One region of the Collinsella sp. AM44-11 genome, then DNA from elsewhere that is predicted to be linked to it. Evidence: riboswitches for the same ligand, from Rfam matches in the RefSeq annotation. Region 1 holds a riboswitch; the other holds the start of a gene.

Region 1 (7,306 bases):
CGGGCGTGCTCGACGTATGGATGGAGCACGGCTTAACCTGCGACCATATGGTGGGTGTCTCGGCGGGCGCGGCGTTTGGCTACAACTTTAAATCGCGCCAGATTGGCCGCGCCATTCGCTACAACAAGGCCTATTGCGCCGACAAGCGCTATGCGAGCGTGACGAGTTGGTTGCGAACCGGTGATATGTTCAATGCCGAGTTTGCCTATCATGAGGTACCCATCGAGCGCGATCCCATCGATCTGGAGGCATATCGCGCCTGCCCCATGCGGTTTACGTGCGTATGTACCGATCTTAAGACGGGGCAGGCCGTCTACCATGACCTGCCCTATGGCGACGAGCGCGATATCGAGTGGATCCGTGCGTCGTCGGCGATTCCCGTGGCGACGCGTCCTGTTGCCATCGAGGGTCGTAAGTACTTGGATGGCGGTGTTGCCGATTCCATTCCCAGCGCTTGGCTGTTTGCGCAGGGTTATGACCGCAACGTGGTGGTGCTGACGCAGCCGGCGGGCTTTGTAAAGCAGCCCAATAGCGTGATGCCTATGCTGCGTCGCGTGTATCGTCACTATCCGGAGTTTGTTGCGGCGCTTGAGCGTCGGCACGAGGTCTACAATGCCACGCTCGATGACCTGGCGCGTCGCGAAGCCGCTGGCGAGATCTTTGTGGTGCGGCCGAGCGAATCGGTGAAGGTGCCGTCGCTGTGCCGCGAGCCCGATGAACTCGAGCGCATCTACCAGATCGGCCGTCGCGATGCGGAGGCGACGTTGCCCGCGCTGGAAGCGTATCTGGCGGGGTAGAGCAACTTGCCGTGTGCTCGGCGGAAAGCGCGTCCCAGAATTTGCGCTCAAAACGGGATGCAGTTTCCCGGACGGCGGGTTTTGGAAACGGCATCCCAGAATCTGCGCCTAGAACGGGATGCGCTTTCCCATTGGCCCTCTATATGGAAAGCGCATCCCAGAATGGACGTCCAAACTGGGATGCGCTTTCCGCTGTTGAAGATATAGGGCTGCGGAGCAGCTGCTCGGCATGAGTCTATGCCTGCTGCCAGGTGTCGACGAGCTCCTTGGCTGCGGCGTGGGGGTCGTCGGCACTGCAGACGGCGCTCACCACGAAAAAGCCGTCGACGCCGGTTGCCTTGAGCTGCGGCAGGTCGGCTTTCTTGACGCCGCCGCCCACCACAATGGGCACGGGGCTTGCTGCATGGAGGGCAGCCAGGTCCTCAAAGCTCTTGGTGATGATGGAGCCGTCGGCCGCACGTCCGCAGTCGCGCTTGGTTTCGGTCTCGTGGAGCGGGCCTACGCCCAGGTAATCGACCAGGCTCATGTCGGCGGTCTTGACGTACTCGAGCATCTCCTCGCAGCGGGCCGAAAGACCCACGATGGCATCGGGGCCCAAAAGTTTGCGGCAGACCTCGACGGGGATGTCGCTCTGGCCAACATGCACGCCGTCGATGGCAATACCCTGCTCGCGTGCGGCAAGTACGCAGTCAAGGCGGTCGTCGATCAGCAGCGCGACCTGCCCGGTTTTGCCGGCCTGAGCGATGGCCTGCGCGGCATCGCCCGTCAGTGCGATGATCTCGCGGGCGCTTGCCACCTTGGAACGCACCTGAATGCAGGTAAAGCCGGCGTCGAGCGCCTGGGCCACCACATCGCCCACGGGGCGTCCGAGGGTGTTTTCGGGGCCGAGTACCAGATAGGCCGAGATATCAAGGTTGTCGCGGATGCTCACTGTGCTTCCTCCTGCTTTTTGATCTGCGCTTCCATGCGCTCGAGCTTGCCAGTCATGGTGTCGGTAAATCCGGGTCGAATATCGGCCTTGAGCACGACTTCGGTGCGGATGCCCTTGCTCGCCAACACAAAGGTTGCGTCGCGCACGACCTGCATGACTTCGTCCCAGTCACCCTCGATCTCGGTGAACATCGAGGTGGTGCGGTTGGGAAGGCCGCTCTCGCGAATGACGCGTACGACCTCGGCGACCTCGGCAGATAGCTCGTCGCCGGTGCCGCACGGGGCGATGGCTACGGCGACGAGCGTGTTCATACCGGCATTGGTTGCGGGCTCGGACATGCCTTATGCCTCCTCGAGCTCGAGTTGGTTATCGGCAATGTCCTGGGCGGTCGCGCGGTAGAGCTCGTCGATAAAGGCGACCTTAAAGCTTGCCGGGGCATCGGCAACGGCGGCGGCACGCGTGCCGGCAACGTTGTAGGCGGCGGTGCCGCAGATGGCCGCCGTAAACGGGTCGGCGGCGCAGACATACACGGCCAGCACGCCGCCCTGCGAGCAACCGCAGCCGGTGATTTTGGACATGAGCGGGCTGCCGCCGTGGGACTTGGCCACGGTCGTGCCGTCGGTAATCAGGTCGACTTCGCCCGAGACCACAACGGCGCCGCCGGTGTAGCGGGCGAGCGCCACGGCGGCGCCGCGGGCGGCGTCTACCGTGTCGGTGGTATCGACACCGCGCACGCGACTCAGATCGGCCGCTTCGCCCTCAAGGCCCCACAGGCCGGCGAGCGCGATAATCTCGGAGGCATTGCCGCGCACGATGGCGGGTTTGTACTGCTTGAGTTCGCCTACCAGCTGGGTGCGCAGACTGCCGATGCCCAGGCCCACCGGATCGAGCACCCAGGGCTTGCCGGCGTCGTGTGCCGCCTTGGCCGCGCGGGGAATCGTCTGCTCGTAGATGGGGAAGAGCGTTCCCATGTTCAGATAGATGGCGCCGCCGCCGGCAACGAGCGCCTCGCCCTCGTCGGGCAGATAGACCATGGCGGCCGATCCGCCCACGGCGAGCTGCGCGTTGGCGACAAAGTCAATCGTCACCGTGTTGGTGATGGAGCCCGCCATCGGATTGGTGGCGCGAATCTCCTCCACGGCCTTGACCACGTTTTGCTTGAGCTGTTTCGAATCGATCACTGCACATGCCTCCTTGGCATAGAAAAGGGGCGCTGTGCATAGACAGCGCCCCTAAAAAGGCGGCATGCTCCCTACGCCAGCATTAACTGACAGGTTCAAAGGATTGGGCCCCATGCCCTCTCAGCCTTGTGGTTTGCACCGCCGGCACTCCCGCATCGAATCTGTTGTTCCCTATACTAGCGCATCGGTACAATAGACGGGATTAAGAATGACCGAGGGGGCCTTATGATTAAACTTGTGCTGACCGATATGGACGATACGCTGATTCCGGCCGGGCATGACGGCGCCAGTGACTACGCCATTGAGGGTATTCGCGCCATGCAGACGGCTGGTCTGCACTTTGGCCCGGTTTCGGGTCGCCAGCCGTCCGCGATGGGTTGGATGTTCAAAACTCGTTCCGAGTGCTTTTCGACCGGTGCGTTCTGCAACGGCCAGGTCATGTTTGTCGACGGTCAGGCGGTCGCTTCGCGCGCGACCGACAACGATGCCCTGATGCGTCTGGCCGATTACCTCGAACAAGAGACCGACGATACCTATCTAAAGGTCTACAGCCTGGGTGACGACTTTTGGGATAACGATGCCTATTGCGTGACGAGCGACCCCGAGCGCGTGCGTCGCGCCATGGAGTCGGGCGGCAACGCATGGCTCAAGGGCGAAGAGGCCCCGTGCCGTCCTGTTGTCGATGATGCCCCGGTATACAAGGCGAATATCTGGAGCGCCCGCTCGCGCGAAGAGCTCGCTGAGCTGCGCGAGCGCGTTGCCGCTGAGGTGCCGGAGCTCTCGCTTGTGTTTCCCAACAACCGCGTGCGCCTATTCGATATTCTCCCGGCCGGTTGGGACAAGGGCTGCGCTGCGCTGGAGCTGGCGCGCGCTTTGGGCCTGACGCCCGATGAGGTGGCCGTATTTGGCGATTCCGATAACGATCTGCCCATGATCGATGCCGTTCCCAACTCCGTTGCAGTCGCCAATGCCAACGAGGCCGTCACGGCTGCCGCGCGCTGGCATATCGGCGCTGCGGCAGACGATGCGGTTGCCGGGGCTCTGCATCAGATTGCCGCCTGCGCCGCGACGGGGGAGATGCCGCCGTTTATGCGTCGGATGGACGCGACGGGTCTTGGCATCACGAACGTCTAGGGAGAAGGCTATGAAGCTTCAGCAGCTCAGATATGTCGTCAAAGTTGCCGAATGCGGCAGCATCACCGAGGCCTCGCGCCGGCTCTTTGTGTCGCAGCCTTCGATTACCGCGTCGATTCGCGATCTCGAAAACGAGATGGGTGTGCACATCTTTGAGCGCACCAACAAGGGCGTCATTGTGTCCGAGGAAGGCGAGACCTTCTTGGGCTACGCGCGCCAGGTGCTCGACCAGGCCGACCTGCTCGAGGGCAAGTACAAGGGCGCGTCCGAGCAGGTGCCGCACTTTAGTGTGAGCTGCCAGCATTATTCCTTTGCCGTTAATGCGTTTGTCGATGTGATCCGTGAGTTCGATGCCGCGCGCTACGACTTTACCCTGCGCGAGGAGCAGACTCACGAGATTATCGAGGACGTAGCGCATATGAAAAGTGAACTGGGCATCCTGTATCTGTCGGAGCATAACCGCGAGGTTATCGAGCGCATGCTGGCGGTCAACGAGCTCGTGTTCGAAGGGCTCTTCTGCGCCACGCCGCACGTTTTTGTGTGTGCCGACCATCCGTTGGCTGACCGCTCCAGCGTGACGCTCGAGGACTTGGAAGACTACCCGTTCCTGTCCTATGAGCAGGGCAGCTATAACTCGTTCTATTATTCCGAGGAACTGACCTCGACGTTTGAGCGCCGCAAGAATATCCGCGTGCGCGACCGTGCGACGTTGTTCAATTTGGCTATGGGCCTTAACGGTTACACGGTGTGTTCGGGTGTGATAAGCCATGAACTTAACGGCCCCGGTATTATCTCCATTCCGCTCGATGTAGACGAGTACATGGAGATCGGCATCATCACGCGCAAGAACACGACACTTACGCGCTACGGGCAGGCCTATATCGAAGCGATTCGTCAGCACATCTAGATTGCTGCGTTCCGCACGGGTCAAATATCTTTATGACAGTCCAAACTGATATAGGAAGCATCTATATCAAACTGTTATAAACGTATATTTTACGATAGCCATATGAGCGCTCATACTCTGTCCCAGTAAAGCAACCAATGCAAAGGGAGATATCTATGAGCACCCTGATTCAACCGAACGCGCCGTTTCGCGCCGATATCGTCGGCAGCTTTCTTCGTCCCCAGGCCGTAAAGGACGCCCGTGCCGCCTATGTCGCGGGTAAACTCGACGCTTCCGGCCTTAAGGCCGTCGAGGATGAGGCCATTTGCGATTTGGTGGCCAAGCAGAAGGCAGCCGGCTTACAGGTAATTACCGATGGCGAATACCGCCGCAGCTACTGGCACCTCGATTTTATGTGGGGCCTTAACGGCATTGAGCGCCGCGCCTCACGCACGGGTTATATGTTCCATGACGAGGAGACGACGGCCGACACCGCTGTGGTTACCGGTCCTATTAGCGGCGAGAATCATCCGTTCGTCGAGCATTTTAAGTTCGTCAAGGCGCTCGAGGGCAAGGGCCAGGTCGCGCGCCAGACCATTCCGGCACCGATCCAGACGTTCTCCGAAGTCACGCTCGACCGCTGCGATGGCCAGCAGGAGAGTCTGCACGCCGTCTATAAGACCGACGAAGAGCTCGTCGATGCCATTGCCGCAGCATACCGCACCGTGATTGCCGACCTGTATGCCGCAGGCTGCCGCAACATCCAATTTGATGACTGCACCTGGGGCATCTACTGCGATACCGACTTTGTGTCCAAGACTGGCATGAGCCCGGTTGACCTGCAAAAGGTGAGCGAGCTGGGCGTGGCACTCAACAATGCTGCCATCGCGGGCAAGCCCGACGATCTGGTCATCAACACGCACGTATGCCGCGGCAACTACCACTCCACCTACGCTTTTGAGGGCGGCTACGACCCCATTGCGCCGTATCTGTTTGCGCATGAGGACGTTGACGCGTTCTATCTGGAGTTCGACACGCCCCGCGCCGGTGGTTTTGAGCCGCTCAAGTACGTTGCTCCCGGCAAGAAGGTCGTGCTGGGCTTGGTGACCACCAAGGTGGCAGAGCTCGAGAACGAGGATGTTATCGTCGAGCGTATTCGCGAGGCGGCAAAGTACGTGCCGCTCGAGAACCTGTATCTGTCTCCGCAGTGTGGCTTTGCCAGCTGCGAGATTGGCAATAAGCTGACCGAGGACGAGCAGTGGGCAAAGATTGCGCTGGTCAGGCGTGTTGCTGAGCGTGTCTGGAAGTAGTGCTGCCGTTCGCAGGGGCGTCGTGGTCGGAGCGGCATGCATCGCGTACAATGGTTCGGATCGTATCGTTCGGGCAGGTAATCCGATATGCCCGGGCGCCCTTCCATTATGAAAGGACATCCATGTCCCAATCCTCGACGCCCGCCGTCGCCGATGCCATCTACGATGCGTCGTCGCTCGGTCGCCCGCGCATGTTCTTGCTCGGCCTGCAGCACCTGTTTGCCATGTTTGGCGCCACGGTGTTGGTGCCCGTGCTCACCGGCCTTTCGGTTTCGGCGACCCTTTTGTTTGCCGGCCTGGGCACGCTGCTCTTCCACTTCCTATCGCGCGGCAAGGTGCCAGCGTTTTTGGGATCTTCGTTTGCCTTTATTGCCGGTTATGCCGCAATCGCGCCCAACGGCGAGGCCGAGCTTTTGCCCTACGCCTGCCTAGGTGTAGCCTGTGCCGGCCTGCTCTATCCGGTGCTGGCGGCCCTGTTTCGCGCGTTTGGTGCCAAGCGCGTTATGCGCTTCTTCCCGCCGGTAGTGACGGGCCCCATCGTCATTTCCATCGGCCTGATCTTGGCAAGCTCTGCCATCGCCAACTGCCAGACTAATTGGCTTGTTGCCGTTGTCGCTGTGGCGGTGATCGTCATCTGCAACATCTGGGGCCGTGGCATGGTCAAGATCGTGCCGATTCTGCTGGGCGTTGTGGTGAGCTATGCCGTTGCGACTGCGCTCGGCGAGGTTGATTTCTCGGGCGTCGCAGCCGCTCCCTGGGTTGGCTTGCCCGTCGTGTGGGATAACACCGTGTTTGCACTCTTTGGGCCGCAGTTCGATAGCGGTCTTGCCACGACGGCCATCATCACCATTATGCCGCTGGCATTTGCGACCATGATCGAGCATATCGGTGATATCTCGGCTATCGGCTCCACCTGCGAGCGTAACTACATCGCCGATCCCGGTCTGCATCGCACGCTGCTCGGCGACGGCCTTGCCACGATCCTGGCTTCGCTCTTTGGCGCTCCGGCCAACACCACCTATGGCGAGAACACCGGCGTGCTCGCCCTGACGCGCGTGTTCGACCCG
Region 2 (7,306 bases), on a different contig from region 1:
CCCCGCCCTCGCCGCCGATCAGCGCCAAGAAACGGTTCTGCATGGCGGTGATACCAAGCGTGCCCAGCGCCGCGGAAACCTCATCGGCGGAAAACGCCGGGAAGGACGTCGCCTCAAAATCGAGCTCAACGGGTGCATCGGTGTGGATGGTCGCCACCTTACGGCTCAGCAGCGCGTCGTCGATGTGTGCGCGCAGGTTTTCTCCCATCTTGCCCTTGACCTCGTCAGCATGCGCGATGACCTCGTCAAGGCTGCCGTACTGCGCGATGAGCGCACTCGCCTTTTTGGGGCCGATGCCCGGTACGCCGGGAATGTTGTCCGACGTATCGCCCTTCAGACCGTAAAAATCGGGCACGAGCGCCGGCGTGATGCCGTGATACAGGTCGTCCACGCTCTCGGGCGTCATGATCGCCACGTCGGACAGGCCCTTGCGAGTCGAGACCACGTTGACGTGCTCGGTCACGAGCTGATACATGTCGCGGTCGCCGGTCACCAGCAGCATGTCGCAGCCGGCCTCCTCGCCCAGGCGCGCCATGGTTCCCAGGATATCGTCGCCTTCCCAGCCCTCGGACTGCAAAATGGGCACGTTGAGCGCGGCGAGCAGCTCCTTGATCATGGGGAACTGCGCGTGCAGGTCGGGGTCCATGGGCGGGCGCTGCGCCTTGTACTGCGGCAGCATCTCCATACGCACGCGCGGCTTGCCCTTGTCAAACGCCACGACAACGCCGTCGGGATTAAAGGCATCGATCATCTTGAGGAACATGTTCAGAAAACCAAAGATCGCGTTGGTGGGGCGACCGTCCGGCGCGTTCATGGTCGGCGGCACGGCGTGGAAGGCGCGATGCATGAGCGAGTTGCCGTCGATGACGGCAAAGGTACGGCGCTTTTCAGACATATTGAATACCTCGCTTTGGGCTGGGCACGGTTTGCTCACACCAGTTTACACGCTCCCCGCCCCGCGGCCACCGCACATCAGGCTTCCCTGCCGCCGCGGGCCCGCGCGTGATACGATGGCTCACGGTACATCAACCAGCACGATCGATCCGAAAGGAGCCTGCGTCATGGAGCGTCCCTGCGCATGGAAAAAGTACACGCCACAGCAGATCGAGGAGCTCGAGGAGCTTTGCCGCGGCTATAAGCAGTTTTTGAGTGAGAACAAGACCGAGCGCCTGTGCGTCAAGGCCGGTATCAAGATGGCCGAGGAGGCGGGCTACGTCAATCTGGAGACCGTGATCGCCGAGGGCCGCGCGCTCAAGGCCGGCGACAAGGTGTACGCCGCCAACCACGGCAAGGACCTCATGCTCGTCAGCCTGGGCACCGCCCCGCTCGAGCAGGGCTTTAACATCCTGGGCGCCCACGTGGACTCGCCGCGCCTGGACCTCAAGCAGAACCCCGCCTTCGAGGCCGGCGACATGGCTTATCTCGACACGCACTACTATGGCGGCGTCAAGAGCTACCACTGGGTCGCTTCCCCGCTCGCACTCGTGGGCGTCATCTGCAAAAAGGACGGCACCACCGTCGACATCAACATCGGTGACAAGGCCGACGACCCGGTCTTTACCATCTCCGACCTGCTGATCCACCTCTCGAGCGAGCAGATGGCCAAGCCCGCCAAGGACGCCGTCGACGCCGAGATCCTCGACGTGATCGTGGGCGGCCGCCCCGTCAAGTTTGACGAGGACGACAAGGACGCTCCCAAGGAGCCCGTCAAGCAGATGTTCCTGGATATCCTCAAGGAGCAGTACGACGTCGAGGAGGAGGACTTCCTCTCCGCCGAGATCGAGGTCGTGCCCGCCGGCCCCGCCCGTGACATGGGCCTCGACCGCTCCATGATTCTGGGCTATGGCCACGACGACCGTGTCTGCGCCTATCCGTCCATGCTCGCCCAGATCAACGTCGCCAACGTGGAGCGCACGAGCATCACACTCATCGTCGACAAGGAGGAGATCGGTTCCGTGGGTGCCACCGGCATGACGAGCCGCTTCTTCGAGAACACCGTCGCCGAGATCATGACGCTCGCCGGCGAGGATAGCCCGCTGGCCCTGCGCCGCGCGCTCGCCCGCAGCCGCATGCTCTCCTCCGACGTGTCCGCCGGCTTCGACCCGGGCTATGCCGGCAAGTTCGAGACCAAGAACGCAGCTTTCATGGGTCGTGGCCTGTGCTTTAACAAGTACACGGGCAGCCGCGGCAAGGGCGGCTCTAACGACGCCGACGCCGAGTATGTGGCCCTCATCCGCGACATCATGGACGAGGCGGGCGTTGACTTCCAGACCTGCGAGCTCGGCCGCGTCAACGCAGGTGGCGGCGGCACCATCGCCTACATCATGGCCAAGTACGGCATGAACGTCATCGACTCTGGCGTTGCCGTCCTGTCCATGCACGCCCTGTGGGAGGTCGCTAACAAGGCCGATATCTACGAGGCCTATCGCGGCTACAAGGCCTTCCTCGAGCGCGCCTAACCAACCCTTCATCAGTTGCGGTGAAATACGGACTAAACTGGCCCATAAACGACCAAAACAGACCGTATTCCACCGCAACTTCCTTTTTGGCATAGGAGAGTTCATGCTCCAGGTCATCGTTTCACCCGCCAAGCAAATGCGCTCGGCCCAAGATGCTTTTGAAGTCCTGGGCATTCCACCTTTTGCGCACGAGACGGCTCGCATCCACCGCGCGCTGCAAGATATCGAGCGGAATGAAGGCAGCGGCGGTCTGCAGGCGCTATGGAACGTGAGTGACAAACTGCTGGGGCCTTGCCTCAACACCCTGCATGAGTTCGGGCCCATCTTGGGAAACGGCGATCTCGACAATCCCGCACTCGCCCGTCACCTCTCCCCTGCCGTCATGTCCTATCACGGCATTCAATACCAGAGCATGGCGCCCGAGGTGATGGATTCCGCGCAGCTCGCATGGCTGCAAGACCATCTGTGGATCCTCTCGGGCCTCTACGGGTGCGTTCGCCCCTTTCATGCCGTCGAACCGTATCGGCTGGAAATGGGCGCGAAGCTCGCCGTTGACGATGCCCGAGACCTCTACGCGTTTTGGAGCGACAAGCTCGCGCGGGTTATCGCCCCGGCAGGCTCAAACACCACGATCGTCAACCTCGCCAGCGTAGAGTATGCCAAAGCCGTTCTGCCCCATCTCGCGGGCGACGCCACGGCCGTCACATGCCTCTTTGGCGAGGGTATCCGCAACGGGAAGCCCATCCAACGGTCGACCGCCAGCAAAAAGGCGCGCGGCTCCATGGTGCGGTGGATGGCAGAAAACAAGCTCGAGGATGTAAGCGAACTTACCGCGTTCGACGTTGGTTATCGCCACTTTCCCGAGCTTTCAAATAAAAACACTTTGGTCTTCCTGAACGAGCAGGCCTTGTAGGACCACCGCTACTTTTGAATGTGCCGCCTAGGCACGGCGTCTATTCCGCCAAGCCGTCGGCTTTGGCAATTTCATTTGTCGAGCCGTCCTGATAGGTAATCTTGACATGCTCAACCTCGGACACCGCAACACCCGTCGGAGGCTCCAGGCGCCATTCCGTCAGCGCAATGTCCATGGTCGTGGGAACGTCCCCCTGATCTTTGAGCTCGACCGACAGCGTCTTAAGCGACGCATCGAAGGTCACGCGCTCGATCTCTTCACCAGGAATGGAGCCACCGCTCAGCTGCAGCTGCACAAACTCGTCGCGCGAATACCAATAGTCGCCCGGCGCGGCAACGGTATTGCCGCCCGTAACCTTCACTGTCATGATCGGCAGGGCATCGTCGGCCTCGAACTCCCATGCAGCGCCGCCGTGACCGCCAAACGTCCAGATACAAAAGGCAATCACCAGCACGGCAAGCACCGCAAAACCAATCGCGACAAGGCCATGGTGCGCACGGCTTTCCTCGGCCGATACATCCCATTGCGTCTCTCGATATAGATGCTTGTCTTCCATGTTCGCCTCCCCACAGGCACGCTCGTTAGGCCAATCGTACCCATTCGAGCTATACTTGAGCCCATTACATAAACGGGGAGCTTGCAGGACAAGACGGCAGGCTGAGACTGGGCGCGCCCGCCCTGACCCGCAAACCTGATATGGGTAATGCCAACGAAGGGAGCCGTGCCAATGAGCACACAGACCGAGCCCAAGCTCGTCACGCAAATCGACTTCGCCCGCGCCGGGCAGATCACGCCGCAGATGAAGAAAGTCGCCGAGCGCGAGCATCGCGACCCCGAGTACATCCGCGAGCGCGTGGCCGACGGCCGCATCGCCATTCCCGCCAACATCGTGCATATCAAAAAGGGCATGCGCGCCTTTGGTGTCGGCGAGGGCCTGTCCACCAAGGTCAACGTCAACCTGGGCATCTCGGGCGACAAGGCCGATGCCGCCGAGGAATGGAAGAAGGTCAAGATCGCCGAGGACTTTGGCGCCGACGCCATCATGGACCTTTCCAACTCGGGCAAAACGCGCCAGTTCCGCCAGCAGCTCATCGACGAGACGCCGCTCATGGTAGGCACCGTCCCCATGTACGACGCCATCGGCTACATGGAAAAGCCGCTGGTCAAGCTCACCAAGGACGACCTGTTCGAGGTCGTGCGCGCGCACGCCGAGGACGGCGTGGACTTTATGACCATCCACTGCGGCATCAACAAATCGGTCACCAAGACCTTTAAGGAGACCGGCCGCCTCATGAACATCGTCAGCCGCGGCGGCTCGCTGCTATTTGGCTGGATGGAGGTTACCGGCAACGAAAACCCCTTCTACGAGTACTTTGACGAGCTGCTCGAGATCTGCCACGAGTACGACGTGACCATCTCGCTCGGCGACTCCTGCCGCCCGGGCTGTCTCTACGACTCCAATGACGCCACCGAGACCGCCGAGATGATCGAGCTGGGCAAGCTGTGCAAGCGCGCCTGGGCCGCCGGCGTCCAAGTCATGGTCGAGGGCCCGGGTCACATGGCGCTCGACGAGATCGCCGCCAACATGAAACTGCAGAAGCGCCTGTGCCACAACGCCCCGTTCTATGTGCTCGGGCCGCTGGTGACCGATATCGGCGTGGGCTACGACCACATCACCGCTGCCATCGGCGGCGCTATCTCCGCCAGCTCCGGTGCCGACTTCCTGTGCTACGTGACACCGGCCGAGCACCTATGCCTGCCTAACGCCCAGGATGTGCTCGACGGCCTCATGGCCACCAAGATCGCCGCACACGCCGCCGATATCGCCAAAAAGGTGCCGCACGCCCGCGATATGGACGACAAGATGGGTCAGGCACGCCGCAAGCTCGACTGGGATGCCATGTGGGAGTGTGCTCTCGACCCGGTCACCGGTAAGAAGCGCTACGAGGAGTCCCCCGCCGCCACCGAGGGCACCTGCACCATGTGCGGCAAGATGTGCGCCGTCCGCACCGTTAACAAGGTGTTCGAAGGCACGACGATCGACCTCGGCATGGAGGACTAACTCGTCACCGGAGCCACAATCGGTAACATGGTGTTCGTCAATTGTTGACGTGTGAACATTTGCTTACATTTGCGTAAAGATTGCATCGCCCGCCCGGGTTCGACATAGAGTCGGCCCGGGCATCTTTATAATGCTGGCTTAAAGACCCATTTGATTCCGACCGAACAAGGGAGCAAACATGGATCGCAGTAAGGTACCTGCCGTTTTATCCATCGCAGGATCCGATTCCAGCGGTGGCGCCGGCATTCAGGCCGACATCAAGACCATCACGGCGCACCGCCTGTATGCCGAGACGGCCATCACCGCCATCACCGCACAAAACACGCTCGGTGTCACCGCCGTGCAGAATATCTCCCCTGATATCGTCGCTGCGCAGATCGACGCCGTATTTGACGATATCCGCCCAAGCGCCGTCAAGATCGGCATGGTTTCCTCTGCCGAGATTATCGAGGTTATCGCCGACCGCCTGAGCGCCTGGAACGCGACAAACGTGGTAGTCGACCCCGTCATGGTAGCCACCTCGGGCGCACGGCTGATTGCCGAAGATGCCGCCGAGGCGCTCACCCGCCGCCTGTTCCCGCTGGCGACGGTTATCACGCCCAATATTCCCGAGGCCATGGCCCTGCTCGACTACGAGGTCGACTCCGAGCGCACGCAGCAAAATGCTGCCATGCTCCTCGCCCGCCGCTTTGGCTGCGCATCCCTCGTTAAGGGTGGGCATCTTGTCAACGAGGCCAACGATGTATTGGCCGAACCCGCGCCACTCGATGACGAGGGCAACCATCTGGGCGATCCGCTCACCACGTGGTTCCGCCACAAGCGCATCGAGACCGACAACACACACGGCACCGGCTGCACGCTTTCGTCCGCCATCGCCTGCGCGCTGGCTCAGGGCATGGATCTTGCCGACGCCGTCAACGCCGGCAAGGCCTACCTAACGGGCGCTCTCGCCGCCGGCTTTGACATGGGCAAAGGCTCTGGCCCCGTCAACCACATGTGGCAGTACTAAATAGCCAGTAACCTGCCAAAAAGAGACAGGCTACCTTGCACCAAAAACCGTCGCAACATTCGATGAAAATCGTGCAAACGCGAAAAATCATCGGATGTTGCGACGGTTTGATTTTAGATAGCGGTCGAGCAAAGGGCCGGGGCGTCTAGTCGTCGGCGAGTTGAATTCCCAACAAACCCGAGAGTGCCAGCGCCTGCTCGGCATTGACCGTCAGGCCACGCAGCTCATGGTAATCGCCCGAAACAACGGGCGCTGCAAATGTACAGCGCGACACATCAACGCCGGAAAGCGACGTCTTGAACACATCAACACGCGTCAGGTCACAGCCATCCAGGCGTATCTGACCCAGCTTGGCACCCTGAAACGCAGCCTCTCTCAGACGTGTATCGCATGCTGTCATAGGGCCAATGCGTCCCTCCGAAAGGTTCGCATAGCTCAAATCGCACGATCCAAACGACACGCTCGACAGGCGCGCCTTGAGCAAGTTGAGTCCCGGTGCCGAGCAGTCAACGAAGTCGCAGCGGCTGAGCCAGCAGCCTTCCATGTTGCAGCGGATAAAGCGGCAACCGCGAAACACCACGTCGCGAAACGTCGAGCCGCTCCAGTCAACGCTATCGAACTCGCAAGATCGGAACACAACGCCATCGAAGGTCGCGCCGTTCGCCACGTCGTAGGCAAGATCCAAATCCTCAAAAGCGGTATTGGAGACGAGCTCATCGCCCTCGGCAAAGAGGTCGATGAGCTCGTCCATGCCCATATGGCAGCCAATCCGTTCGTTTACCCGGGCAAAACCACCACAAAGGTGCCTGTCCCCTTTGCGGTGGCTTGGGACCGTGCTACTCACCGAGCATCTCTTTGAGCTT

The links. A riboswitch is a leader RNA that binds a small molecule or an ion and turns the genes downstream of it on or off. The one in region 1 is predicted to bind thiamine pyrophosphate.
Region 2: another riboswitch for thiamine pyrophosphate. It lies ahead of thiC (phosphomethylpyrimidine synthase ThiC); the one in region 1 lies ahead of thiM (hydroxyethylthiazole kinase).

The regions. Positions count from the first base shown of each region.
Region 1 is NZ_QSFE01000006.1:52,625-59,930, forward strand. Features, by position in the region: gene DW943_RS05275 (patatin family protein) at 1-797, shown strand, start outside; gene DW943_RS05280 (thiamine phosphate synthase) at 1,033-1,728, opposite strand; gene DW943_RS05285 (thiamine-binding protein) at 1,725-2,066, opposite strand; gene thiM (hydroxyethylthiazole kinase) at 2,070-2,909, opposite strand; TPP riboswitch at 2,961-3,071, opposite strand; gene DW943_RS05295 (HAD-IIB family hydrolase) at 3,135-4,043, shown strand; gene DW943_RS05300 (LysR family transcriptional regulator) at 4,054-4,950, shown strand; gene DW943_RS05305 (5-methyltetrahydropteroyltriglutamate--homocysteine S-methyltransferase) at 5,106-6,239, shown strand; gene DW943_RS05310 (uracil-xanthine permease family protein) at 6,362-7,306, shown strand, end outside.
Region 2 is NZ_QSFE01000003.1:161,184-168,489, forward strand. Features, by position in the region: gene polA (DNA polymerase I) at 1-895, opposite strand, end outside; gene DW943_RS03270 (aminopeptidase) at 1,062-2,459, shown strand; gene DW943_RS03275 (YaaA family protein) at 2,563-3,372, shown strand; gene DW943_RS03280 (hypothetical protein) at 3,413-3,928, opposite strand; TPP riboswitch at 3,992-4,107, shown strand; gene thiC (phosphomethylpyrimidine synthase ThiC) at 4,100-5,434, shown strand; gene thiD (bifunctional hydroxymethylpyrimidine kinase/phosphomethylpyrimidine kinase) at 5,613-6,443, shown strand; gene DW943_RS03295 (pentapeptide repeat-containing protein) at 6,589-7,200, opposite strand; gene DW943_RS03300 (SGNH/GDSL hydrolase family protein) at 7,280-7,306, opposite strand, start outside.